One region of the Neobacillus sp. 19 genome, then DNA from elsewhere that is predicted to be linked to it. Evidence: riboswitches for the same ligand, from Rfam matches in the RefSeq annotation. Region 1 holds a riboswitch; each other region holds the start of a gene.

Region 1 (10,766 bases):
GAAGGAGGATAGGATGTGTTCATGGACCCACACCTCTTTACCTAATTGGCGATTATTTGTTAACGGTTTAAAAATAAAACTTGCAGTGGGGGACAAATAGAATCGTTCAATCAGCCTGCCGTTCATCCCCTTATAGAGGATTTCCCTTTTTACAAGACACGCTTCATTTAATATGCCGTCGGCAAGGACAATATTTGTTGGCAGCTTCGTAAAACCTCACCACCTATTCCTATCTTACTAATTTCATATAGTTTTCCCTATGAATATAATGCTAATTAACCATTCTCGCAAGTTAGTCACGCTCTTCCGATTTATGCCACTGGGACTCCACGGTCGAATCAGGCAGGGGAAATAGTTCCGAGAGCCTTTTCACCTGGCCATCTGCCGTTTTAAAAACAATATGGTCGCGGGTAAATTTACGGGGAGAATCCAGCCCGCAAGCAGCCGCCAGAGCAAAAAGCCCTTGCCGGACATTAATGATGTAATTCATAACCCGCCATTTCTTTTCCTCAGGCACGAGCGCCTCTTGATGTTTTGGATCAGTGGTCGTCACTCCCGCCGGGCATTTGCCTGTATGGCACTGCAATGCCATGATGCAGCCGCCCGCAATCATAAAGCCTCGTGCGGAGTTGACCGCATCAGCGCCGAGGGCGAGGGCAATCGCAATTTTATCTGCTGAAATTAATTTCCCCGAGGCAAAGATCCGGATCTTGCTGCGAACCCCGTACTCATGAGCCTTATCCACAGCGGCAATTAACGCAGGATATAGAGGAAGCCCCATCGTATCTGCCATGGCCTTATAGGTTGCGCCCGAGCCGCCCTCAGAGCCATCAACCGTAATAAAGTCGGGATAGATTTGGAGCCTTCTGATTGCCGTGAAAAGGTCATCCAATTGGCTTTGACCGCCGACAACGATTTTGATGCCAACCGGTTTACCGCCCACATCCTGCAGCCGCTTGATAAACATTAACGTGTCATCGGCATTTCGCAAAAAGGAAAATCGATTAGGCGAAATAATCGTTTGACCCTCTTTTACCTTGCGAATGCTCGCGACCTTTGCCGTGACCTTCGCACCTTCAAGATGTCCGCCTTGAATTTTTGCCCCTTGCCCGAACTTAAGCTCAAACGCCTTGATGGCAGGCTGCCCCGCTTTTTGCCTAAATTCCTCAAGTGAAAAATTCCCTTCATGGTCACGAAAGCCAAAAAGACCGGGTCCGATTTGCGCCACTACATCTGCCCCGCTATGTAAATGTTCCGGTGCAATGCCGCCTTCTCCTGTATTTAGCCAGGAGCCGCCAGCCATTTGACAGCCACTTCCGGTGGCGAGAATAAAGTTTTCACCTACCGAGCCATAGGAGGTTGCCGAAGCCCCAAAAGGTCCCTTGAGCCTCCACGGTTCCTTTCTTTCCGGGCCGACGACAATACTGTCTTCCTCGGGAAATAACCACCGGGAAATCTGGTCCTCGACAAGCTGTTCCCTTCGGGTAAACAGGCCTTCGTGATCTATTCGATACTTTGCTGCATGGACCTTCTCTTGATTTTCGACCTTCAATTCCTCTGCCAAAAGAGGAAACAAGCTATTTGCAATATAATAGCCCGGCTGCTCAAAGTCCCGCTTAGAACCAAAGCTAATCAAATCAGTGCGGTATTTTGCTGAAAAAACAATCCCTAAATAATCGGACCGTGAAAATGGCCTTGCCCCATTATCATCGTCAAACCAGTATTGTCTGAGTTTCGGGCCCATCATTTCTAGAACATAGCGAATCCAGCCAAAATAGGGATAGGCTCGAATAATGGAATGCTGCGGCTTTTTGGCTAAATTCCGCAGCCAGAGAAAAAAGCAAAGCGGTCCACCAATAAAGACAATCAATAGAATGATCAGAATCGTCGATAACATCGCGAATCCTCCCTATTACGAGGGCAGGCCCCCATCATTTGACCAAACAGGTGTGCAATCAATTGGTTCGCCCTGATTGCATCCTCTTCATTAATACTTATGTATGATGGGGATGTTTATATCCTATTAATTTACACTCTCGTCATCTTGTTTTCCTACAGCTGGTCCTACCGTCAAACGAAAGGAACCAGCCCTCACCAGCTTTCTTCAAACTGATAACGGTCGAGAATACTGAAAAATTCCCCGAGGAACTCGAAAAACAGCTTCTCCGTCGGCAGCAGCTCGCGCTCATTTGGGATGATCACACCGACTGTCCTCGTTACTTCCGGTTCTGTAATCGGAATTTTTACCGTCGACCGCGGCAGGCTGTCTATTAAGGTAATTTCCGGAATAAGCGTCACGCCAAGACCTGCAGACACCAAGCCTTTAATGGCATCAATGTCCTCCCCCTCAAACGACACCTGCGGTTCAAAGCCAAGCTGGCTGCAGGCATCGACAATAATTTCCCTTAAGATGAAGCCTTTTGGAAAAAGAACAAAGGAATCTTCCCGTAATTCAGCTAATGTTATTACCCGCTTTTTAGCAAGGGGATGGGTGGCAGGCAATAAGGCAACGATTTTTTCAGTAAATAATGTTCTTCCACGGATTTTCTTCTCCTTTTTCGGCACCGGACCAAGGAGGGCAAGGTTAAATTCTCCCTTTATCACACCATCAATTAAGGATTGGTAGGAACCTTGATTGAGCTGAAATTTCACATGAGGATAGCGCTCACGGAAGGCTGAAACGGCCGTCGGCAAGGTGTATGCCGCCAGGCTGCTGGGGAAGCCAATCCGAATCGTTCCCTTCTCAGGATCTAAAAATTCCTCCACCTCCCGTTTCGCATTATCAATCAGCTTCATCGCCTGCTGCATCTGTTCTAAAAACAAACTGCCGATTGGTGTCAATTTGACATTCCGGCCTTCGCGGATAAACAAATCAACCCCTAATTCCGCCTCCAAATTAACAATCTGCCTGCTCACTGCCGATTGGGCCACATGCAGGGCATGGGCAGCCTCCGTTACATGCTCCCTTTTTGCAACCTCAATAAAATAATGAATCTGTCTTAACTCCACCCATTTCCACCTCGTTTTTTATTCATCTATTTCCGGCATCAATCTTATCTATTTTTCGTATTGCTTAGATTATTTATCAATTATAAAATAAAACAATACTAAGGTGAAGAAATATTCAGTCTATATATACTGTTCATTTAGCTTATTTTTCAAAAGGAGTGAATTCCATGCAAACAATTGAAGATGTAAAACAATCAGGATCAAAGGCAGCAAGGGATTATGTAAATACTGTGTTCGAGACGGTGAAAAACCGCAATGCGTTTGAAAGTGAATTTCATCAAGCAGTGAAGGAAATTTTTGATTCACTTGTGCCCGTTTTCGCGAAACACCCATCATATATCGAGCAGGGGATCCTTGAAAGAATCGTTGAACCAGAAAGAGTTATCACCTTCCGTGTTCCCTGGGTGGATGATTCCGGTAAGGTGCAGGTAAACCGCGGCTTCCGCGTGCAATTCAACAGCGCCATCGGACCTTATAAAGGCGGCTTGCGCTTCCATCCGTCGGTAAATGCCAGCATTATCAAATTTTTAGGATTTGAGCAGATTTTTAAAAACTCTTTAACTGGTCAGCCAATTGGCGGCGGAAAAGGCGGCTCCGATTTCGATCCAAAGGGAAAATCAGACAACGAAATCATGCGCTTCTGCCAAAGTTTTATGACAGAGCTTTACCGTCATATTGGTCCAGATGTCGATGTGCCGGCAGGGGATATCGGTGTTGGTGCCAGAGAAATCGGCTTCATGTTTGGCCAGTATAAAAAAATCCGCGGCGGATTCGAAGCAGGGGTATTAACAGGTAAAGGACTAGGCTACGGCGGCAGCTTAGCCCGCACCGAGGCAACCGGTTACGGTACAGTTTACTTTGTTGAGGAAATGTTAAAGGACCAAGGACTGAGCTTCTGCGGCAGTACGGTCGTTGTATCCGGTTCAGGTAATGTGTCTATTTATGCGATGGAAAAAGCAACCCAGTTCGGCGCCAAGGTTGTGGCCTGCAGTGATTCCAACGGGTATATCTATGATGATAACGGCATTAATTTAGAGACCGTTAAACAAATTAAAGAAGTTGAGCGGAAAAGAATCAGCGAGTATGTTAATTACCACCCGCAAGCCCAATATTTCGAAGGATGCTCAGGGATTTGGTCGATTCCGTGTGACATCGCCTTACCTTGTGCAACCCAAAATGAAATTGATGAAACGTCAGCAAAGATTCTTGTATCCAACGGCGTAAAAGCGGTTGGCGAAGGTGCCAACATGCCTTCAACCTTAGCAGCTGTCGATATTTTCCTTAACAGCGAAGTGTTGTTTGGCCCTGGTAAAGCGGCAAATGCCGGCGGTGTAGCTGTTTCAGCTCTAGAAATGGCTCAAAACAGCCAACGCTTGTCTTGGACATTTGAGGAAGTGGACGCCAAACTCCACCAAATCATGATTAATATTTACCAAAACAGCGTAAAAGCTTCTGAAGAATACGGCTTCCCTGGCAACCTGGTAGTCGGTGCCAACATCGCCGGATTCACAAAAGTAGCTAACGCCATGATCGCACAAGGCGTTATATAAATTTGAAAAGCGCTAGGGCGCTAGAGCTGGACAATTCTTAAAGTTGAATTTATTAAAAAATCTCCTTCTATGGAGATTTTTTTATTTCTGCATGTTTTCTAAACCCACAGGTTACATTAACATTGGTTTCACTTATCAAGGAGGTTTTGCGAAATGGACAACAAAAGCACCCACGAATATGTAGAAAAACTGAAGGAAAACCAAGAAAAGGACAGGAAAAATCGGGAACATCAGGGAGACAACCACCCTGGCAAAAAATTGCCGAATCATAAGCATTAAACTCGATTTAGTAAACAAGCCATGATATGGAATCATGGCTTGTTTTATTGTGGTTTTTTACCACCGCTAGCAAACGGCACATCTATTATTTTTTTCGTTCTTTATATTGTTTTTTTCGCAGTTTTTTGTCGAACGAAATCTCTTTCTTAAACATTCATGTCGGGATAACATGAGAATGCATAGGACTATTTTTATGACTTTTGCACTACCTAATTCGTTTGATTTTTTACTAGATATGGGGGTCGATAATTGGAGTGGATATGTTGTTCTATATAAAGGGAAGCGTTGAAGTATAACCTTATCACTGGACACTTTGGTTATATGGAGCTAGTAGTGTAACCGGCCCTCTTAGTCATTATTTCTATTTTTCTAGGGGGAGAAAGAATGTTGAAGAAATTACAGAAGACGTTTGTCATATTGTTAGCACTTTTGATTTCGGGATTGGTCCCGACAATTTCTGCAATTGCAGCAGTTGAATTAGTTGATTCATCACCTGAGTTTCAAGCCGCTCCTGACAAGACGATAAATGTTCTGCCAGGAGGGACAGTGGATTTTAAAATAAAGTTAGCTTATACCGGTGGAAATCAAAAAAACACTTCTGGGACCATACATGTTGACACCAAATACTATATAGGCTACCCGGAAAATCCCGCTCAACCGAAGGAGACAAAGGATATTCCATATTCAGGGGAAACTCTTTCTACCATTGTGGAGGGTGCTCAAATTTTTGTCGGAGCAAATGTGCCACCTGGACCATACAAAGTACCAATTCAAATAAAAATTGATGATAATAAACCAGGCACAGGAAATACACTTGTAAATGAAACTGTTGATATGTTAACTGTAAATGTATTAGGAGAAACCGTTAAACCTGTTGTCAACATTACCAACCCAATCGAAGGTAAATATTATCAATCCAGCCAGTTACCAGCCAATCCAGAATTTACCGTTGTTGATCAGAGTCCTTATACAACAACCATAACCGGATGGGATAAAACAACTGACGGCATGCACACCGTTACCGTTACTGCCACTGATAAATATAAAAATGTTGGACAAGCATCTGTCACTTATTATATTGATAACACACCACCTGAGATTGCTACCACATTAGTTAATCACGGTGTCTATAATGCTGACTCTTTAAAGGATAATGTAAAGAATTATTACACGATTACAGAAATGAACCCGCAATCATCCTCCGCTCCAGATCTTGATCTGACTGCGGGAGCGCATACAGTAAAAATTACAGCTACAGATAAAGCCGGAAATTATTCCGAAAAAGTGATTAACTATGTTATCGATAATGATGCACCAACGATTTCGTTTAAATTTAATGATGAAGGCTTTTATACTTCAAAAACATTCAAAACATTTGACCCTTACTATGATGTAAAGGATGACAACTTAGACAATTCCACAATTAACGCATCCACACCAGTCTTTACAGAAGGGTCGCACTCGGTAACGGTTAGTGCTTCTGATAAGGCAAAAAATCACGCAAGCGCAACAGCAAGTTACACAATCGATGATACCGCTCCAAAGGTCACCATTAACTTAGAGAATGGTAAATATTATAATGCTTCCGCCTTAAGCGCAGTTGGGGATTTTTACTCCGCAACCGACGAGAATATATCAGCGGTAAAACCCGCCGGCTTTGGTACAACGGATGGCCACTATAATGCTTCCGTAAGAGCGGTTGATATGGCTGGAAATGCTACGGAAAAAGAAGTTGAGTATTATGTTGATACTATAGATCCTGTTATCACAATTGATTCTGAAAAAATTGCAAATGGCGGATTCTACAAATCTAGCTATTTAAATGGCCTTACCAATTTTTATACCGTTGCGGATGCAAACACAGATATAGATCATGTTACTCCATTTGATTTAACAGAAGGTGAACACACTTTAACAATAACCGCTAGAGATAAAGCTGGAAATATAAAGACAGAGACCATAACGTACACGGTCGATAACTCAGCCCCAACGATTTCGTTTAATTTAACAACAAAGGGTTTCTATAATTCTAAAAATCTACCAGAAAACTATTACTCTACTACTGATAATAACGAAGTAGTAAGCGTTGTGGCTTCTGCATATGACAAATCTGAAGGTACACATGAATTAACTGTAACAGCCATGGATGCTGCCGGTAATAGCACGGAAGCGACGATTAAATACACGGTCGACAACACTAATCCAGAAGTATCGATTAGTTTACCTGCTAACGGAGGTTTTTATAAGTCTTCGGATTTACCGGATGAACCAACCTTTACAGTTAAAGAAACAAATAACTACACAACAAATATCACCGGCTACAACAAAGATGACGATGCTGAACATACTGTCACAGTCAAAGCTGCCGATATTGCCGGTAATGAAGGCAGTACTTCTGTCACCTACACCGTAGACAACACCGAACCAGTGATTACTACTAAAATAGTCAATGGGGGCTTCTATAATAAAGAAACTATTGAAAAGCTTGGCCAATACTACGAAGTTTCTGATATAAATATCGACCAAAAAGACATTAGTGCAGATGAATTAGTCCTAACTGAAGGTAAACATTCTGCAACTATTACCGCAATTGACAAAGCTGGTAATAAGTCGGTCGAAACAATCGAATATACTGTCGATAACACCGTTCCAACAATCACTTTTAACTTTAACGATGGCGGCTTTTATACAACTGAGAACTTCAAAAAGTTTGACCCTTATTACGAAGTCAAAGACGAGAATCTTGATGAAAGTACAATTACAGCTAATGAAGTAAGTTTCGCAGAAAGGGAAAATCAATTGACTGTCAGTGCTGCTGATTTAGCCAAAAACGCTAACAGCGCCACGGCACATTATACAATTGATGATACCAATCCAGAGGTTACGCTCCATTTAGCCGAGGGAAAATTCTATAACCAAAGTGAAATTGACAGCGTTCATGATTTTTATACAGCAACAGATAAAAATCTGTTCAGTGTAGAACCTGCCGGCTTTGGCAGAACCGATGGCCACTATATTGCTTCAGTAAAAGCAACTGATAAGGCTGGCAACGGAACGACCAAAACTGTTACTTATCATGTAGACACAGTCAAACCAGTGATTACTATCCACGATACCAAACTCGCAAATGAAGGATTCTATCAAGCTAGCTATCTAGAAAACTTAAAAGATTATTACAGTGTAAAAGATGAAAATATTGACAGGATTAATGTAAGTCCATTTAAACAAGAAAATGGCACCTACACTTTTACCATTACCGCTACAGATAAAGCGGGCAATACAGAAACAGAATCATTGTCTTACACGATTGATAACACTCCACCAACAATTAACTTTTCGATTAATAAGGAGTATTATCAATCAGCCAATCTTCCTTTAGAATATTACACTGCTGATGATAACAATAAAGTTGTTAAGGTTGAGGCGGATGACTATGATCAATCTGAAGGAACCCATACCTTAAAGGTAACCGCTTGGGATGCAGCCGGAAATAGCACAACCGAAACCATTACGTACACAGTTGACGATACTGATCCAGTGGTTTTGATTACCCTACCAGCAGAAAATGGATTTTACAAAACATCAACTTTACCAGACAACCCAACGTTTACAGTTGATGAAAAAAATCCATACACGACTGACGTCCTTGGGTATAACAGAGAAACAGAAACCAATAGTACAGTAACTATAAAAGCTACCGACGCTGCGGGTAACGTCGGAACAGCCACCATAAACTATACTGTCGACAACACCGCTCCAACGATTACTTCAACTTTGATTGACGGTGGATATTATAACGCCGATGCTCTTGACGAACTCGGAACGTATTATGATGTGAAAGATACCAATTTAGTTCCCGAAAGTGTCCAAGCAAGCGAAATAGATACTACAGAAGGGGAACACACTGCTGTTATAACAGCTGTCGACAAAGCCGGTAATAAGGCGGAAAAAACAATTCATTACATTGTTGATAACACTGTTCCAAAAATTTCGTTCTATTTTACAGACGAAGGTTTCTATACTTCTGCCAACTTTAAAAACTATGACCCTTACTACCAAGTGGAAGATACGAATCTCGATAACGAGACAATTAAAGCAAGTGAAATTGGTTTTACTGAGAAGCTTCACGAGGTAACTGTCAGTGCATCTGACAAAGCAAAGAACTTTAACAGTGCTTCAGCAAGTTACACCATCGACGATACAAAGCCGGAAGTAACCATTTCTTTAAAGAAAGGCAAGTATTACAATTTAGCTGCCTTGGCTGAACTTGGAATATACTATTCAGCAACTGATACCAACCTTGCTGATGTAGAAGCTTCTCCATTGGGAACAGTTGATGGCACATATACGGCTGAAGTAAAAGCAAGGGATAAGGCCGGAAACGAAACACAAAAGTCTGTTCAATATTATGTCGATAACACTGCTCCAAAAATCGAATTCGATGAAACAAAGCTGGCAGACGGCGGTTTTTACAATGCTGCTTATCTTAAGGCATTGACTGGTGCATTTTACCAAGTAATTGACAACAACCCTGAAACGGATAGTGCCAGTGACTTGATTTTTGAAGAAGGAACTCACAAGTTTACTGTCACAGCAACCGATAAGGCAGGCAATACAACTAGTAAGACAATTTCCTACACTGTTGATAACACAGATCCAACCATTACGTTCAATTTGACACCAGAAGGGTATTATCAAACAGCTAAACTACCTGGTACGTATTACAATGCCACCGATAATAACGATGGTTTAGAAGTTACTGCCGATCCGTTTCTGACAACCGAAGGAACCTATACGTTGAACGTCACTGCTACGGATAAAGCCGGAAACAGCACATCCAAGTCGATTACGTACACAGTCGATAATACCAATCCAGTTATAGAGTTCCATTTAACACCCGGGAAACACTATACAACCAAAGCCCTGACCGAAGCCTTATCTGGCTTTGATAAGTACTACTTGATTACAGAAAAACATTTAAACGAGGTTCAAGCTGATGAATTAATGACTGAAGAAGGTGAGCATACATTAACAGTCACCGCAATGGATGAGGCTGGAAATGCAGCATCTGGGTCTATTATCTATACTGTTGACAATACAGCACCAATGATCAGCGGTTTAGAAGGTTTAATTGAAGGGCAGCGTTTCTTAGTTGGGCAAGCTGTCGATGTCATTCCAATAGTTGAAGATAACCTGGATAAAAACCCTAACCTGCAATTTTCAGAAAGGTTGGATACATCAAAAGCCGGAGTACAGTCTATTACGGTAACAGCAACGGACAAAGCCGGGAACAAAAGTACTTTCAAATATTCCTTCCATGTTTACAACTTCAGCGGTGTGCTTCAGCCTGTTAAAGCCGACGGCTCAAGCACTTTCAAGAAGAATAGTACAGTTCCGGTGAAGTTCCAAATCGCTGATGGTGCCCAGTATGTGAAGGATGCAAAGTCAACCATAAGTCTTGTGAAAATTTCCAATGAAGGTAGTGAGGAAGTTGCTCAGGTCATTTCTACCTCATCAGCAACGGAAGGTAACTTATTCCGCTATGATTCAACAGATAATCAATATATCTTCAATTTAGGAACAAAAACATTAGACGATGGGAAATATAAAGCATGCATCACGATTGATCTTGATGGGGGCAAAATAATAAAGGAATCCCAAACATTTAGTATTAGAAAATAAACATTTAAGGGCCGCACCTTTTTATAAGGTGCGGCCCTTTATACTAAATACCAATTAGAAATTTTATTTATTCATCTTCGCCAAAAATCCGCCCAGCAGGTCGTCGATATCCAGTTCTTCTTCCTGATTTTCTTCCACTGCGGGCTCTTCTTTCTGCCTCACGCTTTCCCAATCAAACCCGTCGAGATCGTCTTCGGCATCAACATTGATTTTAAGTGTCTCAGCTGGCTCTTGCCGGCTGCCTAT
Region 2 (10,766 bases), on a different contig from region 1:
AGAATTCGTTTAGCCCGAATGAAATGCAGGCGCTGGTAGAGGAACTAGGGAGTTTGAGAAAGAAATAAAACCATAAAGAGACCCCCGTTATTGTCATAAACAACGGGGGTTCTTTATGGTTTAATTCTGTTCGGTTAAAATAATCGGGCCATCCTTTGTAATGGCAATTGTATGCTCATATTGTGCTGAATATTTACCGTCGAATGTCCTTGCCGTCCAGCCATTGCCATCCATCTTTGTTTGGTATCTGCCGATATTCACCATCGGTTCAATCGTAAATACCATGCCTTCTTTAATTCTTGCCCCTTTCCCAGGCAGTCCATAATGGGGAACGTCGGGTTTCTCGTGAATCACCGCACCAATCCCGTGGCCAATAAAGTCCCGGACTACAGAAAGACCTTCGCTTTCAACAAAGGCTTGAATGGCATGGCCAATATCTCCAATTCGATTGCCCGAAACCGCCTGTTCAATCCCCTTGTATAAGGCTTCCTTTGTTACTTTTAATAAATGATCCGTCTCCTCAGAAACCTTGCCAACTGCGTAAGACCATGCGGAATCGGCTAAAGCCCCATTATAATTAACAACCATATCAATCGTGACAATATCGCCCTCTTTTAATGGTTCTTTTCTTGGAAAGCCATGACACACTTCGTCATTAATGCTTGCACATGTTGCATATTCATAACCTTTGTAGCCTTTTTGTTCCGGTGTTGCTCCATTTTTAGTGAGAAATTCGGCCACAAACTCCTCGATTTCCCAAGTTGTAATTCCTGGTTGTATTAGTTTTGCAATTTCTTTATGGCACGCTGCAAGAATATCTCCGGCCTTTTTCATTGCTTCAATTTCACGTTGAGATTTAAGGACAATCATGAAGAATAATCCCCTTCCTTTATGGTTAATTTTATGTATATTGAACAATTTGGTTCACATATATATACCTTTTGACTCTGATGGCAACACTTTTTATATTACCTCTAACCGCTCATTTTTTCAAAATTTGTTGCTACTTTGAAACGTCTTTTCGAGATGTTCATGATATTGTAATAATCACTTGTTCTTAATATGGTACTTTTCCATTCTTTTTGGTAGAATAAATATATTAATATTAAAAATAGGTGAGTGAAAGCCAATGATTGGTGACCGTGTTAAGAAATTTCGATTAGAAAAGAAGATGTCCTTATCCGAACTTGCAGAACAAGCCGGAGTGGCAAAATCTTATTTAAGTTCCCTTGAAAGAAATTTGCAAAAAAATCCTTCCATCCAATTTCTTGAAAAAATTGCTGCTGTATTAAATCTTCCAGTTGAACATTTAATCCATGAGCAAATCGACAAAGATACACTGGATAGTGAATGGATGAATCTTGTCAAAGAAGCTATGAGCTCAGGTGTTTCCAAGGACCAATTTCGTGATTTCCTAGAATTTAATAAGTGGAGAATAAATCAAAATAATAATGATTAATCAGAACTTTGTCTAAAGAAGAAAAGCATTCTACAAAAAATGTCACTTTTTGTAGAATGCTTTTTTCATTTAATATGTACCTGAAGGCTCTCCTAGCGAATCTTGATTAAGAAATTCCCGTACATCTTCAATTGATATTCCAAGTTTCTTTGCTTCTAATATCAGTGCCACCCATTCCTGGTCGATCACATTCACTTCACTATTCGTAATGAACATTCATCTCACTCCTAAAATACATTTCGTATTCCAGGTAGCCCGGCCATCATAGCAAGTATGGCACTCACCTTAGATCCTCGGCTTTGCGTCCCTGTTTTTCAAAAGGTTTGCCTTTTTCTGTTTTCAGTCCAACTTAAGCATTACCGAATACCATTTTCTACTATCTTCTGCTAGGTCAATTTACTTAAACCTAAATGATATGTTCATTATATCTAGTCCTTTTATAACAGGGTGTTATAATTTGTCATTTTTATTAAGTTTCGAACTACTTTTTCACCCAAAATATCCCAATATTCTACAAATACCTTTCCCTTTTCTTCATTCCGAAAAAGAAAAGAGAGGGGAATTTAGAGAATCCCCTCTCATTCAATAAAAATTTGTAAAGGAGAATCGTTAACAACTTACTCCCTTACTGAAATATTTTTGAAATCCCTTCTGCAGTAACTGTTGGTTCAATTCGGGATTTACTGTTTCGCATGTCTGGAGAGTAATCATTGAACAGGTGATGCCAATTTTACAGGCATCTTCAGTACTTAGGCCTTTTAAATAACCAAATAAAATTCCTGCAATAAGTGAATCGCCTGCTCCAGTTACTTCCACAACCGGAATACTTGGCGGTACAATGGCTCCGGCTTCTCCATTTCTTGTGAAATAAATTAAACCTTTCTCTTGTCTTGTGATGACTACCTTCTCTACACCCTTTTTCAAGATCAATTCGGCTGCACGGTAGAAATCCCCCTCAGAGGTAATCTTAATTTTCGACAGGGCTTCAGCCTCTTTTTGATTGGCAATTAACCATGTAACCCCATCTAAAGAGGCAGGTAATTTCGCTGTTTTAGGTGCAGATACTGTTGCGATACAAACTGGTATGTCTGTTTTTTTACAGCTATTTATAACTTGTGCAATTACCTCTGCGGGAAAATTCATATCTATTAAAATCATTTTTGCACTTTTAATATAGTGCATATTGGTCTCAAAAAAACATTTTTGCACTTCATTATAAATTGTCATATCTGCAAGGGCGATTGCCATCTCACCATCATCATCAAGTACCGCTGTATAGGTTCCCGTTGGTTTTCCTTGAATTATTTCTGTGGGACTTACATCAACAAAGTTTTTAGTTTTTTGCAGGAGCCATTCTCCTTCAGAATCTGCTCCAACATAGGCTAATAAAGCCGTATTTAATCCAATCCGCCCCGCATTTTCTGCAATATTTCTAGCTACCCCGCCTCTTGACTTCATACTTAAGGCCGGGTTTGATGTACCGTGGGCTAAGGGTTTAAGGGCTTGTATTTTCCAATCTACATTTGCACCGCCGATACAGAGAATATCAACTTTTTTTGTTTCCTGTCTATTCATTGTCAGTACAACTCCTTTGGAAACATTTTTGATTCAAGGCAGAATTGCAATAATATTCCCTACTATATAATTATTACGATACTAATCCTTAAAATCCTTGTGGACAATATTGGAAAGATTGTTCGAGTGCAAAAAAATCCCCTAAAACAAGCATGAGAACAAGTTTTGTCCTAATAAAATTATTATGAGGATTAAATTTGTCTAAATTGTGACATTTAGCATATAATATTAATAACATTTAAATATACTTAATATTATTAATATTCTAATAATGGTGGTGTAAACTATTATGACTGTTATACATGTGTTAAACTTTTCAATTCCTATCGCGTTTATTGTATTTGCTGGCTTTTTTCTCGATCGAATATGCAAACCCGACAAATAAAGAAAATTCGCCGATTGGCGAAGACAGAGGCGTAGTTGCACTTATGCCTGATAGGAAGTTATACTTTCCTATCGGCCAAAGGCTGGTGATAAGTGAAATTGTTGTTCACTTCATCTCCAGCTTTTTTTGATCAGTTATTTTTTTTTGTCTATTTGGGAATGCTACATCCGAAGACGAAAGGAGTGTTGAATTTGGCACGCGGAGAACATTTTGAACATAAAAAGAAAGGTCATCCCGGAAATTTCCCTGAAAACAGTCTAACTGAAAAGCACAGCAAAGAAGCGATTGGGGATGAGGAATTTCTAGTTACCAGGGAAGCCTTTAAAAATAGGATTGAGGAAGACGAAGGGCGTGGAGATACTGCCCGCTTGCTGCCGGAACAGATGGAATAATCAAAAGGCGTGAATTTCTCACGCCTTTTAGCTTTTAGTACTGACCTTTTTCAATACTTAAATTCCCGATAAATTGTGAAAATTCAATGGTCTTTAACCACTCTGCGGCTTTTTCAATATCCTTTGAGAAAATGCGGTCCTTTTTAATGGAAGGTACTTGTTCGCGCCCTTTTTCAAAGAACATTTTTGTATGACTTGCCATTTTATCTACCCCGCGAATTTCTACAGCCTGCATTGCACAAATAAGCTCAATAGCAAGGACTCTCCTTACATTTTGGATGATTTGATACGCATGTCTGGACGCGATTGTTCCCATGCTCACGTGATCCTCTTGATTGGCTGATGATGGAATGGAGTCCACGCTGGCAGGATGGGCAAGTGTTTTATTTTCAGATACTAGTGCAGCCGCCGCATATTGCATAATCATTGCCCCAGATTGTAAGCCCGGTTCAGGACTTAAGAATGGCGGCAGGTCATTTAGCTGCGGATTCACTAATCGTTCAATACGCCGCTCGGAAATATTGGCCAATTCTGCAACGGCAATTTTCATGAAGTCCATTGCAAAAGCAATTGGCTGGCCATGGAAGTTTCCACCTGAGATGACTTTTTCACCATCATCAAAAATTAGCGGGTTGTCTGTTGCCGCATTCATTTCAATTTCTAGTTTTTCTTTCACATAATCAAGTGCCTGCCAAGAAGCACCATGAACTTGCGGGATACAACGGAGCGAATAAGCATCTTGAACCCTTAATTCTCCCTGCTGTGTGGTTAGTAGACTATCACTTAAATACATACGGATTCTTGCTGCTGTATCAATCTGCTGTTGATAGCCCCTTGCCACATGGACTTCTTCTGCAAAGGCATCAATGATCCCGTTCAGTCCTTCAATTGTCATCGACGCAATCAATTCACTTTCATGTGCCAGCTGCTCGGCTTCCAAGTAACCGACAACACCAATTGCTGTCATCGCCTGTGTTCCGTTAATTAGGGCCAGACCTTCTTTCGCTTCTAATGTGACCGGGAGGATTCCTTCTTGTTGAAGCGCCTCAAGTGATTCCATTTTGTTGCCTTTGTAAAATACCTCCCCTTCACCAATCAGCACTAACGCAAGATGCGATAGTGGAGCCAAGTCTCCGCTTGCGCCAAGGGACCCTTGCTGCGGAATGACGGGAGTAATATCTTTATTTACTAATTCCAAAAGTCTTTCAATGACAAGTGGTCTGATTCCTGAGTATCCCTTTAATAGTGCGTTCGCACGAAGGAGGACCATTGCTTTTGCCACAACCTCAGGAAATGGATCACCGATTCCGCAAGCATGGGAACGAATTAAATTGAGCTGCAAATCCTGGACATTGTCTTTTTCAATCAGCACATCACTAAATTTTCCAAACCCAGTTGTAATCCCATAAACTACTCTCGATTCCGAAACAATTCTTTCAACAGCTTCACGGCTTTTTTGGACAGCCGCCATACTAGTCTCGGATGCACTGACCTTTTGCTTGCGGAATAAAATATCTTTCATCTGTTCCAATGTTAAACTATTGCCTGTAAGTGTTATCACATTTCTCTCTCCTCTACCACTTTAGTATAATAAAGAAAGAGGCTGGATTCCGAATCACATTAGATTGGGAGTCCAGCCTCTTTTATAAAAACAAATGAATATTGATCTAATTTTTTGAGATGCCTCATTCGTCATCATTCCATTCTATTAACTATTCTAATGATAATATTGTATGGGATAAAAACCTTATTTGTCAATTGAATTTTCTGAATTTTAACACGATAACACTTTAGCAGGATAATATACAAAAGGAACGTAAAAGAGGGCTATTCAATAAGATATGTCATCTTCATGAATAACCCCTTAGTATGCTGTTAATCAAACTTCAATCCTTTTAATGCTTCTGCTAATGCATTATTCAAAGGTTCTTCTTCCTTTTGCTGGTTTTTCAAATACTTTTGTACAGTCCGTTTATCTACTTTACCACCAGATTCTTTTTTACGGCGCGCTTGGAAAGCAGATAGTTTTTCACGATATCCACATTTACATGCGAAGATTTGGCCTTCACCTTCACCACGCAGCTCAAGTTTTTTATGACATTGCGGGCAGCGTGCGTTTGTGGTGCGAGAAACATTTTTACGATGACCGCATTCCCGGTCTTGGCACACAAGCATTTTTCCTTTTTTGCCATTCACTTCAAGCATAGGCTTTCCACAGTCCGGACAATTCTTTGTAGAAATGTTGTCGTGCTTATACTTTTTATTACTTGATTTAATTTCAGTAACAATTTCTTTTGTGTAGGTTTTCATTTCACTAATAAATACTTCTTTTTTCAACTTACCATGGGCAATTTGATCAAGCTTCTGCTCCCACTCGGCTGTTAAAGTCGGGGATTTAAGTTCCTCAGGCACTAAATCTAACAATTGACGACCTTTAGAAGTAATATGAATGTCTTTGCCGCGCTTTTCAATTAAGAATGAATTGAATAGCTTATCAATGATATCCGCACGTGTCGCTACCGTACCAAGGCCGCCAGTCGATTTTAAGGTCTCGGCCAATTGTTTGTTTTTCGTATCCATATACTTTGTTGGATTTTCCATTGCCGACAGTAAGGTCGCTTCATTAAAATGAGCAGGCGGCTTTGTTTGACCTGATGTTTGAGCAATTAGTTTGACGTTTAATGTATCACCTTTATCGATCCGAGGTAAAATCTGCTCTTTCAGATCATCATTTTCATCGTCCTCATCAAGCCGATTATTGTAAACTTCCTTCCAACCAAGCGACAAAATGGTTTTTCCTCTTGCAACGAAGTTTTCCTCACCAATTTTCGCACGGAGCGTTAATTGCTCGTACTCAAATGCCGGGAATAATACCGCCAGGAAGCGTTTAACAACTAAATCATAAATTTTTCGTTCTTTATCTGTAAAAGCGGAAAAGTTAACGTATCCTTCAGTCGGAATAATCGCATGATGATCGGATACCTTGCTATCATCAACAAAGGATTTAGAAGCCTTGATTGGCTTTTTTAACACTTTGCTTGTTAATAAGCGATATTCGCCTATTCCACATGCCTTCAGACGCTCTGGTAAGGTAGGAACAATATCTGACGAAATAAATCGTGAATCTGTTCGCGGATAGGTTAAAACTTTATGTTGCTCATACAGCTTTTGCATGATGTTTAACGTTTCCTTTGCAGAATAACCAAAGATTTTATTCGCATCGCGCTGCAGTTCCGTTAAGTCATAAAGACCAGGTGAAAAAGACTTCTTTGGCTTTTTCTCAATTTCCGTTACGAGCGCATTTTGTCTGCCCAGTTTTTTTACAATCGCATCGATTTTCTCTTTATCAAAGCTGCGGCCGTTGCCTTTTGCATCTTGCCATGTCAGCTTTAATTGGTCTGTTGTTTGCGCTTCGATACCGTAATAGGTTTGTGCTTTAAAGGTTTTTATTTCGTCTTCACGTCCGGCAATAATCGCAACAGTTGGGGTTTGCACCCGGCCGCAGTTTAGCTGTGCATTGAATCTAGTTGTTAATGCCCGAGTTGCATTTAGACCGATATACCAGTCAGCTTCCGAACGGGCGACAGCTGATGCATATAAATTGTCATACGCCTTACCCGGCTTCAAGTTTGCAAAGCCGTCTTTTATTGCTTTATCGGTAACAGATGAGATCCATAGACGTTTAATCGGTTTATTGACTTTTGCTTTATCAATAATCCAACGTGCGACTAATTCTCCCTCTCTTCCTGCGTCTGTAGCCACGATTATTTCGACCACATCATTTCTTATCAGTTGACTCTTAACGGCATTAAACTGCTTTCCAGTCTGCTTAATGACGGTCAATTTCAAACGCTCAGGGAGCATTGGCAGATCTTCTAAATTCCATGTTTTAAATTTGACATCGTAACTTTCCGGGTCAGCAAGCGTGACGAGATGTCCTAGTGCCCACGTAACGATATATTTATTTCCTTCAAGATAGCCGTTTCCTTTTTTATTACAATTAAGCACACGTGCAATATCACGTGCGACAGAAGGTTTTTCAGCAATTACCACACTTTTTGCCATATATAAATCATCCTTTCGAGTTTCCATTAGTTAAATATATCATAAGAGGCTTATCGATTCAGTAATTCCAAAAATTTCAATGCCGGCATGTCACATGGGTATACATCGTTTTACCTATCTATTTTTCTTGTATAATCTTCCATCGGAATAGTATGATGTAGAAGCAAAACTATCGAAACGAGGAAACATAATGAGGATTAGGGATTGGGATACAAATTTAAAGGTTCGCTTGTTTGCCGAAGCGATGATGAACATCACCTTTTGGATGTTTTTTCCGTTTTTGACGATTTATTTTGCCGAGGAATTCGGCAAAAATAAAGCCGGCTTATTATTAGTCTTTTCACAGGTTTTTTCCGTTTTTGCCAACCTTATGGGCGGCTATTGTGCTGACCGATTTGGGAGAAAACGAATGATGGTTCTTTCCGCAATCGGTCAAGGGCTTTCGTTTTTATGCTTTGCACTGGCAAGTTCTCCCTGGTTTCAATCACCCTGGTTAGGCTTTATCTCGTTTGCCGTTGCTGGTGTGTTTGGTTCTTTTTACTGGCCTGCAAGTCAAGCGATGGTTACCGATGTCGTCGAAGAAAAACATCGCAGCAGTGTATTTGCCATTTTTTATACATCTATTAACATAGCAGTTGTTATAGGGCCAATATTGGGGGCCATTTTTTATGTCCACTATCGTTTTCAGCTGCTGCTTTTTGCTGGAGCCGTTTGTATTTTACTAGGTTTTATTCTTAAGAAATGGACGAGGGAGACCGTAATTTTCCAACAATCGGCCCCCCTATCAAGTGATGGAAAATGGTATTACTTTTTACAAAATCAACTAAGGGATTATGGGCTTATTGTAAAGGATAAAACGTTCCTGCTCTTTATTATTGCAGGGGTATTGGCCGGACAGACCTTTATGCAATTAGACTTATTAATTCCCGTTTACATGAAGGACTTTGTCAAAAATCAACCCCTCCTTTCCGTTGGCAATTGGTCATTTACCGTTAGTGGTGAGCAGGCATTTGGCATTGTCCTCGCTGAAAACGGCTTACTTGTTGCGCTAATGACCGTTTTTGTTACGAAGTGGATGGGAAAATATTATGAAAGAAACGTGTTTGTCCTTTCTTCAGTTGTCTACGCCGGTTCCATCGTTATCTTCAGTCAAACCCATTGGATTTGGGGCTTAATCGCCGCCATGGCCGTTTTTACCTTTGGCGAATTAATGGGTGCAGGGCTGCAGCAAAGCTTTGTTTCTAAGCTCGCACCAGAGCATATGAGGGGGCAGTATTTCGCTGCCGCCAGCTTACGATTCACCCTTGCGCGGACGATTGCACCACTTTCTATACCGATGACGGTTTGGATCGGCTATGGTTGGACGTTCTTTGTTCTCTTCGTTTTGGCACTGGTCAGTGCAGGATTATATTGGGCAATGTTTCATGTGTTTGAAAAAAACAAAGCGGAAGCTCCCGTTTAGCGGCGTATAGACTGGAGCACTTCGACTGAGATAAAGGAAACACGGAGAGCGGAGCGCATCCGTGTTTGACTTATCGTAGGGAGAAGAGCGAAGTCTACTAGCCGCTGGGCGCTGTAGCTGGACTATTCTCAAAATTGATCCTGGTGCTTTTTTATTATCAACAAAAGTTCAGAAATTCGTCAAAAATTTGTACTAAATTGTTCACATTTACCTCTTTTAATATTATAATTAACTTGTAAACGTTTTATATTAAAAGGGCGGTGGAATCAATGGAATTATCGCAATTCATGGCTCCAACATCATTATCTGGCATTATTACATTTCTCGTATTATTTTCCACAGGTATTTATTTTAATATAAAAGTATATGGAAGCAAGCTACAGTAGGGATATATTATCTTTGCTGTTTTTTTTTGCTCTTTTCAGCCTGATACCTTTTTAAGTATTCAAATCTGGCTGATTGGTACACAAAAGGGTATAATATTAATTTAAAAATAGAATGGTTTTGGAGGAAATTTTTCATGTGGACTGATTTTAAAAAATTTGCCATGAAAGGCAATGTTATCGATTTAGCCGTCGGGGTCGTTATTGGCGGGGCTTTTGGAAAAATTGTTTCCTCATTAGTTGAGGATATCATTATGCCGGTGGTAGGATTATTAGTGGGGAAAGAAGACTCCTTTTCGAAACTTGCTTTTTTCGATATAAAATATGGACAATTTATTCAAACAGTGGTTGATTTCTTTATTATCGCCTTTTCGATTTTCCTTTTTGTAAAGTTCATCAACCGCTTCAAAAAGAAGGAAGAGGCCGCTCCTGTGCCCGCCAAGATCGACCGAAGTGAAGAGCTATTAGCCGAAATTCGCGATTTGTTAAAAGAAGAAAGAGAAATTTTAAGAAAAAATGAAACATCTTGACCACTTCATCGTATATTTTTAATAAGAAAACATTTTAGAGGTGAAGAAAATTGTATTCACAAACATCAACAGAATATATGCCCTCCGTCTTACGTACGTTTGCTTTATCCCTTGCGATTGCCTTTTTAGGGACAATGGCAGGAGTTTATGTACCACCAAGCTTATTTTTACCGCTAGCAATTTTGGAATTTGTGATGATTCTCGCTGCTGTCTTTTTTAGACGAAAAAAAGCAATTTCTTATTCATTCTTATATATTTTCACATTCATCTCAGGGATTACGCTTTATCCCATTGTCGCCTATTATGCAGCAACTGCGGGGGCAAATGTCGTCATCATGGCCTTTGCCACCACAACGGTTGTATTCTCCGGTATTTCAATTTATGCGGCAAAATCAAAACGTAACTTTTCTTTCTTGGGAGGATTCCTGCTTGCTGCCTTGCTAGCAATGGTCGCGATAGGACTCTTTAATATGTTCTTCCCGCTAAGTTCTACCGGGATGCTTGCCTATTCCTTT
Region 3 (10,766 bases), on a different contig from region 1:
TATCAGCAAGTCCTTCATTAAACTTAGTGACTCTTTCGCGTTGTTTTTTCCTTAAAAACCATTTGGGGAGTACGAAACCAATTGAACCTCCAAGGAGGATAAAGAACCAATTACCCGTAATTAAATAGAATACACCGCCTAGAAATGCCGTTAATATCCATTGAAAGAGGATATATTCCTCTGGCTTTAGCGGCAATCCCGCCCGGGCAAGCTTAGTTTCAAGTTTTGTGTTTTTTTCTTTTGTTAAAACCTGTTTTTGAATTTTTTCTTTCATCAAGTTGATAAAAGAAAACTGCTTTACTTTAACTATGTCTACGCTTGCCTTTTCCTCATTAATCGCGAGATAATGTTGCATTCGATCCTGTAGCGTATTTTTTGAACGAAAGACTAGTTTGAAAATGAACCAAAAGAAAAAAACAGCGGTTAATAAAAAGAAAAATAAGAGTAGATAGATCAATGCCGCCACTCCTCATTTTCAATAAACACGGATGCGGGAATATGAATACCGGAAGCTTCGAGACGTTCATAAAATTTTGGCCTTACTCCGGTCGGGACAAGGCGCCCAATTATTTTCCCTTCTTCGTTAAGTCCCTCCTGTTTAAAAGTAAAGATATCTTGAAGGACGATGATTTCGCCTTCCATCCCTTGGACTTCGGTGATACTGACAATTTTTCTAGAACCATCTTTTAGCCGGGACTGCTGGATAATCACATCAATGGCTCCGGAAATTTGTTCCCGAATCGCTTTCACCGGCAATTCAACCCCAGCTAACAGAACCATCGTTTCAAGGCGTGAAATCATATCCCGCGGGCTATTGGAGTGACCTGTTGCGAGTGACCCATCATGTCCTGTATTCATGGCCTGCAGCATATCAAGGGCTTCACCGCCGCGAACCTCACCAATAATGACACGATCAGGTCTCATCCTTAATGAATTCCTAACAAGATCTCGAATGGAGATGGCTCCTTTTCCTTCAATATTAGGAGGGCGTGACTCTAATGAAACCACATGCTCCTGTCCCAGCTGGATTTCGGCAGCATCCTCAATCGTTACAATTCTTTCGTCTTCCGGGATAAAATTGGATAGAACATTAAGTGTCGTTGTCTTGCCTGATCCTGTTCCACCGCTTACGAACATGTTCAACCTTGCTTTTACACACGCATCAAGAAAGATGGCCATTTCCTTTGTTACCGTTCCAAAGTTAATCAAATCTTCAATTTGATAGGGATCCTTTGAAAATTTTCTAATGGTTATCGTAGGACCATTTAATGCCAGCGGTGGAATAATGGCATTCACACGTGATCCATCTGGAAGCCTTGCATCTACCATTGGTGAACTTTCATCGATTCTCCGCCCAAGGGGAGCAACAATTTTTTCAATCACGCTCATGACATGCTCATTGTCTCGAAATTCCACGGTTGTTAACACGAGCTTCCCTTTCCGCTCACAGTATACTTGATTTGGTCCATTCACCATGACCTCCGAGACATCCTCATCCAATAGCAGTGGATTGATCGGACCGAATCCCGTTAAATCATTAATCATGTCATCTACTACTTTTTTTCGATCAATTTGACCGCGAAACTCTTCTTCATCTTTAATAATCTCAACTGCCATTCCGTCAAGCTTTGGAATAATATCCTCAATTTCCTGTTCTTTTAACTCTTGCAAAATTTTACGATGCAGAACATTTTTAAGTTCATGATTTTTGTCTAGTTGACGCACCCTCACCTTTTCTTTCTTCTGTTCCTTCTTTTGTTCTTTTGGCCGATGGTCGCGATATACCTGCAATAGATCATGCTTTGGTGAGGGAGTTTGATTTTCAGGAGGAGAATCTGTGCTGCTTGACTCCCTTTGGAATTGATTGTTTTTTTCTTGAATTCGATGTAAGAGACCCATTTATTCAATCCCTCCTATCTTTTTTGGAAAACCATTTGCCTAAATGGGGATTCTTTTTCTTGGACTTAAGCGTGCTTGAACCATTTCCGCCCGATAAGAGCTCCGCCATTTTAAACACGCCTTTTGCCACATCTGACTTCCCATGCTTGATCACAAATGGAACCCCAAGATTAATCGATTGAGAACAAATTTGAAAATCATTTGGAATATATATTGGATTTTCTGCGGCTAAGATTTTTGCCGCATCAGTTGCTTTAATCACACTTTCCATATTTGCACGATTAATGACGACTCTTACCTTGTCTCTAAGTCCCAAAATATCGAGTGTTTCCAAATAAAGTTTTGTATTTTTTAATGCCGCCATTTCCAAATTGGTAATGACAAGGATTTGATCTGCCCTCTCAATGAATCGAAGCGATTGCTCATTTAAGCCTACCGGTGTATCGACCAAAACATAATCGTGTCCAATCAGCATGATATCCACTACTTTGTCAGCAGCCTCATTTGTCACTAAATCGGCATACTCCGGCCGGTCCGGTGCTGAAAGAACTCTGACTCCGCTTTCATGAACAGCTAAATAATTGGCAAGGCTGTGCTCGTCAATGATCCCTATACTCTCAATCACCTCTTTAATGGTGAAGGAGAACTTTAAATCCATCGCAAGGTTAACGTCGCCAAACTGAAAATCACCATCCAAAATAGCCGCTGTCACATTTTTCTTCATTAGAGCAACGGCTAAATTAACGGTTAGTGTAGTGCGACCAATACCGCCTTTTGCACTGCAAACAGCTATTAATTTCCCCCGCTGCGGTTCTAAATTAACTTGTGCAGTCTGCGTATTTTCATGGCTTGTCATGAATGGTCACCTTCCATAACTTAATCATTTTGCTTCGGTTTATTTTCTTCCGTCATTAGTGGACGTTTATTTAAGATAAAATGAATCTTCCCTGCTTCAGAGGCATTCACAAGCTTTACAGCATCATCTGGTTTTAATTCTAACGTGACAGAGCTATATTCCGCATAGGGCTCCTTGGTATTTTCCGGTGTCTGCATCTTCCTGCCTACCGCTAATACCCGTGCTTTTTTAAGCAACATCACCGATTCGGTTATATCTTGATTGGCAGCGTCCTTGATTATTTTTGTAAAAACAACGTCTACTTCATCTTCAGGCTCTATTAAATTGGAGACTGACTGGTTAATGTTTACACCAACGGATACGGCTGTGAAGCCTTCCCTCACTTTGCGCGACACATACACACCTTCCTCTTTCTCCGTGCCAAGCCGATGAGAGAAAATCGGTTCGCCTCTTTCAATCATGGCTGTCGCAAGTTTACCTTCAGCTTCAGATATTGTTTTAACTGTTTCTGGAAGAATGTCTTTTTCTGATATTTTCACTATTTCCAGCTTCTGAGCACTAATTTTTTCGTTTTTATCAATTTTTTCCCTCGCCACCACTACATCAACCATTTCAACTGCTGCAGCTGGTTCTGTATTCATCTGCTTCATATATTGAAAAAACAAAATGGTGGTTATAGCCCCCATAACAAGTGATAGCATTAAAACCATTTTCGCTTTCACAATTATCACCTACTTCGTTAATCGAATGCTGTATGCTCCTCTATCCTTGCTTCCCTCGACATATTCTCCCGAGCCTGCTCTTTTTATAAAAACTCCAGTAATGGAAGTATCATTCGTATTCATCGGACTCGTAATGTAAAAATAAGCAAACCCTGTTACTTGAACTTGTTTCATTTGTCCGCCGCCATAATTATATGGTTTATAGACTAATACCAAGAGAATCCTCGAACAATCGCGCAGGCTATAATCACCAGGAGGCTGTGAACACCCATTGACACGCATATTGACGACATCCCTGGTTTTACCGGCTATATTACCGGTTTGGGTATCAATCACATCATTAATTTTTATTTCCGATTGATAGCCTACACGCAGATTTTCTTCGTATGTCTTCGCCCCTGGTCCGCCGAGCGCTAATATTCCAAAATTACCGGTAAGTGAATCTGATGAATCGACCTTTAATTTATACTCCTTCAAGTATTCAAGCGGGATACTTTCATCAATTCCCAAAGGAGCCGCACCGACCGATTTGCCAACAGCAGCCAGGCCTGCCGCTGCATGGGCCTTGACATTTACCTGTTCCAAACCAAAAACTCGGGCAAAGGACAGATCTACAGGTTTCGTTAATGTCGCTGACACTTTCTGACCTAAAGTAATATCCAGCTTGGACAATGATGCTGCGTCCTTATGGGCATTTAATACCGTTTGAACGGTATCCGTTACTTTTTGCTCTGTATTAGGCAACTCTTGTGCACCTGAAAGGACGGCGGCATTTGCTTCCTTTTGCAATTGACTTTTTTTCATATAAAGTAAGCTGCCATCTATTGCAAGTCCAGCCATAAACAAGATGAACATCATTGTGACAGCACCAAGAATCAGGGCATTTCCTTGCTCATCATTTACTATTTTTTTTAAAAAATACTGCATACAAACACCTTCTATTCCACGCGAATCGTTGAATCCGTTTCAATCATAAACGGGGAGGGAAACAGCTTTGACACAAATGGCGTAAAAAATTGAAAGGGATACCGCAGGGTGACCTTGACATAATCTCCCGAGTGCCTTAAGGAATCCTTCGGTGAAGGTAGGACCACTAAATCCGTTTTGTTCCCTAAATGAACGTATTTTTGGGCAAAGGCAGTAAGATCCACATCCTTTTCACCTAAGCCGGCAAGCCTTACTGTTTCCTGTGCAGCCATGTGTAAATGGGCATAGGAATAGGTTAATCTGCCAAAATCAAGGATACCCACCAAAATCAATAAAAAGATTGGTAAGATGAGTGCTGTTTCAACCAGCGATTGGCCTCGTTCATCTTTTCTCATAACGGGAGAACACCTGGGAAAAAGATTTGGTACAGTGCTCCAGCTGCAATCGCAACACCGTATGGGAATGTTGACTTCCCTGTCTCTTTGCTGTCGATGAGTGAAACATGAAGACCGTGCTTTAAACTATGGATATAGTAAAGAGTTCGTTTCAGGAATCCTTTACGTAAAAGAAGGACAAAAATAGCGATGATTCCGCCTGCTAACGCCATATATAGAGAGGCCCAAAGCACAAACCCGATTCCTTTTATGCCGCCAATAACAGCCAGCAGCTTAACGTCGCCCGCTCCCATACCACCAAGAAGATAGGGAATGAATAAAATGCCCAAACCAACAACTGTTCCAAGCAATGCCGTTGTCAAACCGGAAAGCCCGCCCGTCGCAGCATGGATGATCCACGCCAGCAATAAACTTGGAAATAACACCACATTGTAAATCTTCCGCTCCTTGAGATCCGTAATAACGCAGATGATTAAAAGTATAATTAATAAATAATTACTCCACACTTCGTGCGCTCCTTTCTAACAAGATGTCATGGTCCGCAATCTGCCTTTTGATAGTAAAACAGCCTTACGTTTGCAGCAAAACGCAAGGCTGGATAGAATAAATCTGTTTTCCAAATTAAGGTGTTGGAGTTTTGGTAGATTCAGTTAAAGCGTCAGTTGCTTTTTGGAACAATCCTTGAATCTGTCCGCGCATGGTGACAAGGATGGTAACAACTCCAACAGCAATAACACCCAACACTAATCCATACTCTGTCATACCTTGTCCTTGTTCTTCAGTTAATAAAGCCTTCATTTTGTTCATCATTTGTAAAAACCCCTTTTCATTTTATAGTTACATAGTTTCCAATTTTCGTTTCTGTTTTCTGAATGGTGCCTGCCGGCAGTTCCAGCACAGAATATGCTTTTTTTCGAATCTTTCCTACCTTTGCAGGCTGTACCGTTTCGTCCAGGCCTACAATTTCTAAATCTTTGCTTAAGTATAGGACATCGATGGAGTATTTCATGAAGAAGGTATGGATCGATTGGCAGGGTTGGATTAATAAGCCGTGTCCTGCTGGTAAACTTTTCGAAAACATCAGACCCTTCAGCCTTTTAAAAAAGGTATCCGCGGTTGATACATAGTTTGCCAGTTCCGCTCCGTTTGTCAGATTCACGACTTTCAATGATTTCACCTCCAAAATAGAAATAACCCCGCCTTTACCGAAAGGGGGGTTAATAGACATAGAAATTTATAGACACATAAAAAAGCTATGTATACATAAATATCTAATATGAAACACCCTTTTCTTTCGGTAACTGGCTGGCGTAGTGCAAAAGCACCTTAGCCCCTGTAGCTTTGCGTCACTGATTTTCATCAGTTTTGCCTTTATCGAGAATCAGTGTTTGTTTTTCCGACTGATCTCTTACACACATATTAGTACTTTTTAAACCTATCGAATATCCTACTAATTTATCATTTTATGTCGAAAAGCATAGGTATTTATTACTATTTTAATGTTCAACCCTTAAAAAATATGAAAAATACCCGTAAATAAGTAATCCTCACTAGTGTCAATGGGTATATTTAGGCGAATAAATCACATTATATCCGCCTATACATATGATGTAAAAGAGAAAATGAACAAAGGGTGGTGCTCATGCCAGCAATTGTTGGGGTTGCACAGGTCATTACACTTGGAAACAGCTCTGTTTTTCATATTGGCGATGTCTATAAAATTATGCCATTTGCTACGGCCAAAACATTTTCTGGAGCTGGTTCCTTTAATACAGGCGATCAGGTTGATGTTTACAACCGATTAAGTTCAACAAATACTTCTGACCCAGATGTCATAGACCAAAATAATTTCCTTAATATGTAATGAACGGGTGGTCAAATTGAATTTTTATATTCAGCAGTCCATTCAGATTAATTTCATAAAAATTGGTGGAATTACCAATTCCTCTGTCCTGCAAATTGGCAGTGCCGGAATCATAAAGCCTCTAGCACATCTATATAATACTGGCGGTTTCATAAAACCGGCGCCAGCAGGAATTAAACCAGAAGGACAAATACCGGCACCTTCAGAACAAATACTGACACCTTCAGTACCATTACAGGCTCCGGTCAGGTAATGGAAAAACCTTGTCAGCCTTATGAACTTGTGGAAAAGAAGCAAATCCAACTGAGTTTGTGCATATAGTTAGAACACAAGCTCAAAAAGGCGATTCGCTGGCGAGGTGATTTACTTGTATCAGGATCTTTACCAATATCTTCAATGGCTGCAGATGTCTATTCAGGCGCAGGAGAAGAGAATTGAAGCTTTAGAACAGACAATTCAAAAATTAAGAGCTGATATAACGCAAATAGGGGAGAAACCCGCGATTAATGTGGAGAGGATTGAATATAAATTTGACCAATTGAAAGTTGAGACTCTTGAAGGAACGTTAAATATTGGCTTGAATCCTAACGATTTATCCGGAATTGAAGACTTTGCAGTACAAAATCAATCATTAAAAACCCCATTTTCTCCAAAAGAACAAATGCGAATATCAATGAAAATTGAAGAGGCGATCCATGACTATTTAGAAACGGACTTACCGCTAATTGTGAATGATGCTCAAAGGAACATGGCGATTCCAGCAAATGAATCCTATTTGTCCTTCATTAAAGAAGATATTATCAAACAGCTGCCTAACCGGATCGACTATCATCTTAAAACGAACGCCGCTAAGGTTCAGCCGGATACGAAAGCCCCTCCAATCGAAGAAATCATCATCGAAGCACTAAAGCAGGAAATACAAAGTGGTGTTATCGTCTTTTTAACTAACTTACCTGAGAATGTGAAAGGAATGAAGACGGAATGAACTTTGAAGTTTACAATCGCATCCTCCATGTCGATAATATTAAAATCATGGCGGTCGCAAGCTCCTCATTATTTATGATAGGAGATACGGAAACCATCCAGCTGACATCTGCATTTGACACACCACCAGAATCCTTAATAATTGGGCCATTTGTTCCGTTAGAACGCGATGTGACCCCTGGATATGCTAACCCGAATCTCTAGCGTAGACCATATCGAAGTAAAGCAAGTGGCTTTCAGCTCCGTTATTCAGCTTGGAGATTCCTGCATTCTTAATGGATTTTCCAGGGCCCTTGCTATTCAAAGGGAAGCAGAAATATTCTACGGGGATGAAGGTAACTTTCCTTCCTATCGAACTTTTAAAAAGCCTCTGCCATTGCCGCCTATTACCGAATCAATATCTTTTTTACGCCACAATATTAATCCCATCATAAAAGTTAATAACATTGATGTTACGGCTGTTTCTTCTTCGTCGGTTTTACATGTTGGAAACACTCGAAATGTTTCGATGGAGGTAAGAGTTAAGCATATCCGTCAGCTGTTGCTCGAAGGCCATGAACAGGACATATAATTAATGCATATGTTAGTATAGGTAAAATAACTAGATAGTTCATACTGAAAAGGTGTGTTTTAATGCCAGCGATTATTGGTCCAGTACAAATCGTGAATGTGAGCGGAGGAATTGTCCAATTCGGAGATACTGTTTATATCTCTCCAAAGAGCAGCACGAAAACCTTTGCCGGCTCTGGAGGATTTAACACCGGTGGCTTAATCGTCGCGAATAATGGAATCAGTGGTACAAATGTACTTGATACAAATGTGATTGACCAGCCGATAGCCGGGAATAATTAAAAATGACATAAACCATCCATGGGTTTATGTCATTTACATAAACCATCCATGGGTTTATGTCCTTTTTCATGTTTATTCTACTTTTAAAATGTGCGCTCCATCAAAGAAAAATAAATATCTTTCTGTGACATCTCTTTTCCAGATTTGTTCGATCGCCTTCGTATATAAGTTAATCTGCACCCTGTATCTTTCTTCAAGGATTGGTGCGGCCTGATGAAAGCCTCCCCTATACCTTCCTGTTATTCCATCTGTTTTATAGTCAATCAGGACAAGCCCATGATCATCCTCCAGAATACAATCAATGATTCCTTGGACAAATACAAATTCATCTGCTTCTTTCCAGTTTGGGTAAACCTCACTAGCAGGCAATGAAAGAGTGAATGGAATTTCCCTGTGAATGGCTTTGGCATGAAAATATCTTCTGCCTAGATTTGAGTTGAAAAATTGCACTATTAATTCACTGTCAATAACCGCGGACTGCTCCGGAGTTAACAATTCATTGTCAACCATCCAATCTAATTGCCTCCGAATGGATTCTTCACTAACAGGGATTGTCAAATCCACATGCTGCATCACCATATGCATCGCCGTCCCCCGTTCGGCAGGGCTCAACTGTTTTTCTTGCATAAACTTTGGCCGTTTTATAATTGACTTTTTAAATCTTCGAACTAATTCCGTACCGCTATGCTCATCCGTCATTTCTGCGAAGCGTTTAATTTCTGAAACAGATTGCTTTGAACGATGGACTGTGGCATCGGGGAAGGAATATTCCCATGTCAGCCGGTCCTTTATTTCCATAGCAAATGAAGATTCTGCCGGGACTTGCTCAAACTTTTGAACTCTTTCCAGAAAATAATCCTCTTGCATGTTAAGTTTCGTTTCCTGTTTTTTAATTTCTTCTGCACTTTTCACTTTAATTTTCCAAGAAGACGGATGCTCAGTGATTTCCACCGGTACACGTTTACCTTTTTCACTTGTATTCCTTAATTCATCGCAGTTTTGATGACGGATCAATGCCGGTCCAATCCAGTCGATATAGCTCATGGCCGATGCCCGCTCAAAATCCTCTAACAGCCATTCAGTATGTGAGGAAACATCATTCCATTTGTCGATTGCTTTCGCCGCATCCTTTAAAGCTGCTGTCATAAAGAGCTTTTCTTTCGCCCTCGTCATCGCCACGTATAAGACACGCATCTCCTCTGCTAGCATTTCCATTCTTTTTTTCCGTTTAAAAGCAATTTGCGGGAGGGATGGATAGGAAATACGTTTCTCTGCATTTACATATTTAGCCGCAAATCCAAATTCTTTATCTAGCATGTAGGACTTTCGGATATCCATCATATTAAAATTCCGTGCCATCCCCGCCATAAATACAACTGGAAATTCAAGCCCTTTACTGCTATGAATCGTCATAATCCGGACAACATCCTCCTGCTCACTCAGCGCTCTTGCGGCCCCGAGGTCATCTCCTCGATCCATCATGCGCTCGATAAATCGCAAAAAGCGAAATAACCCGCGGAAAGAGGTCTGTTCATAGGCCCTTGCCCTGTCATATAAAGCTCTTAAGTTAGCCTGACGCTGTTTGCCTCCAGGCAGTCCGCCAACAAAATCATAAAACCCAGTATCCCTGTATAACTGCCAGATTAATTCTGAAAGCGCTCCTTGTCTTGCCAGCGAGCGCCAGCTTGTTAACCAATCAAAAAAACTGCGGACTTTAGCATAAAAAGGCTCTGTATCTTCGGCTGTTTTACTCAAGCAAAAGGAAGAAACGGCCTCCCAAAACGAGCCATGCTTCCTGTGAATGCGAATTTTAGATAAATCCTCTTCATTTAATCCGACGATGGGTGACCGTAACACCGAAGCTAAAGGGATATCCTGGTATGGATTATCAATCACCCTGAGCAGTGACATCATAATTGATACCTCTGTCGCTTCAAAATATCCAGTGGATAAATTCGCATAAATCGGAATTCCTTGTTGCTTAAACTCTTCAATAATTTGCGGTGCCCAGGTCATCGAGCGGAGGAGTATCACGATATCCCGATACATAATAGCGCTTTGCGATTTTGTTTTTGTATTATATACAGGTGCACCTGCTGCAACTAATTCTTTAATCTTTCCAGCTATGACTCTTGCTTCAAGCTGCGATTGTTCCAGCTCTGCTGCATCAAATTCAGCCGCTTCTATTTCGCCTTCCGCTTCTTTATCTCCGGCCGCTTCTGCCTCTTCCGCATTTTGATCAATTAGCAGCACTTCTACCGGATATG

The links. A riboswitch is a leader RNA that binds a small molecule or an ion and turns the genes downstream of it on or off. The one in region 1 is predicted to bind cyclic di-GMP.
Region 2: linked by a shared signal. The riboswitch ahead of ACO1D1_RS19920 (anti-repressor SinI family protein) and the one ahead of ACO1D1_RS01955 (Ig-like domain-containing protein) in region 1 are both predicted to bind cyclic di-GMP.
Region 3: linked by a shared signal. The riboswitch ahead of ACO1D1_RS17130 (DUF192 domain-containing protein) and the one ahead of ACO1D1_RS01955 (Ig-like domain-containing protein) in region 1 are both predicted to bind cyclic di-GMP.

The regions. Positions count from the first base shown of each region.
Region 1 is NZ_JBMPZU010000010.1:90,247-101,012, reverse strand. It holds gene ACO1D1_RS01980 (phosphotransferase) at 1-126, opposite strand, end outside; gene ACO1D1_RS01975 (glutamate synthase-related protein) at 293-1,897, opposite strand; gene ACO1D1_RS01970 (LysR family transcriptional regulator) at 2,092-3,009, opposite strand; gene gdhA (NADP-specific glutamate dehydrogenase) at 3,177-4,559, shown strand; gene ACO1D1_RS01960 (DUF4023 domain-containing protein) at 4,713-4,838, shown strand; cyclic di-GMP riboswitch class II at 5,108-5,192, shown strand; gene ACO1D1_RS01955 (Ig-like domain-containing protein) at 5,223-10,520, shown strand; gene ACO1D1_RS01950 (hypothetical protein) at 10,584-10,766, opposite strand, start outside.
Region 2 is NZ_JBMPZU010000059.1:41,701-52,466, forward strand. It holds gene ACO1D1_RS19905 (DUF1128 domain-containing protein) at 1-68, shown strand, start outside; gene map (type I methionyl aminopeptidase) at 121-870, opposite strand; gene ACO1D1_RS19915 (helix-turn-helix domain-containing protein) at 1,130-1,459, shown strand; gene ACO1D1_RS19920 (anti-repressor SinI family protein) at 1,529-1,675, opposite strand; cyclic di-GMP riboswitch class I at 1,706-1,797, opposite strand; gene ACO1D1_RS19925 (carbohydrate kinase family protein) at 2,069-3,034, opposite strand; gene ACO1D1_RS19930 (hypothetical protein) at 3,602-3,811, shown strand; gene hutH (histidine ammonia-lyase) at 3,846-5,372, opposite strand; gene ACO1D1_RS19940 (DNA topoisomerase III) at 5,687-7,876, opposite strand; gene ACO1D1_RS19945 (MDR family MFS transporter) at 8,067-9,338, shown strand; gene mscL (large-conductance mechanosensitive channel protein MscL) at 9,859-10,251, shown strand; gene ACO1D1_RS19955 (Bax inhibitor-1/YccA family protein) at 10,302-10,766, shown strand, end outside.
Region 3 is NZ_JBMPZU010000056.1:19,686-30,451, forward strand. It holds gene ACO1D1_RS17090 (type II secretion system F family protein) at 1-457, opposite strand, end outside; gene ACO1D1_RS17095 (CpaF family protein) at 454-1,899, opposite strand; gene ACO1D1_RS17100 (AAA family ATPase) at 1,904-2,755, opposite strand; gene cpaB (Flp pilus assembly protein CpaB) at 2,776-3,477, opposite strand; gene ACO1D1_RS17110 (pilus assembly protein TadG-related protein) at 3,487-4,404, opposite strand; gene ACO1D1_RS17115 (TadE/TadG family type IV pilus assembly protein) at 4,416-4,799, opposite strand; gene ACO1D1_RS17120 (A24 family peptidase) at 4,796-5,305, opposite strand; gene ACO1D1_RS17125 (Flp family type IVb pilin) at 5,421-5,609, opposite strand; gene ACO1D1_RS17130 (DUF192 domain-containing protein) at 5,626-5,958, opposite strand; cyclic di-GMP riboswitch class I at 6,093-6,179, opposite strand; gene ACO1D1_RS17135 (spore germination protein) at 6,442-6,663, shown strand; gene ACO1D1_RS17140 (spore germination protein GerPB) at 6,680-6,916, shown strand; gene gerPC (spore germination protein GerPC) at 7,022-7,648, shown strand; gene ACO1D1_RS17150 (spore gernimation protein GerPD) at 7,645-7,851, shown strand; gene ACO1D1_RS17155 (spore germination protein GerPE) at 7,832-8,218, shown strand; gene ACO1D1_RS17160 (spore germination protein) at 8,281-8,499, shown strand; gene addA (helicase-exonuclease AddAB subunit AddA) at 8,572-10,766, opposite strand, start outside.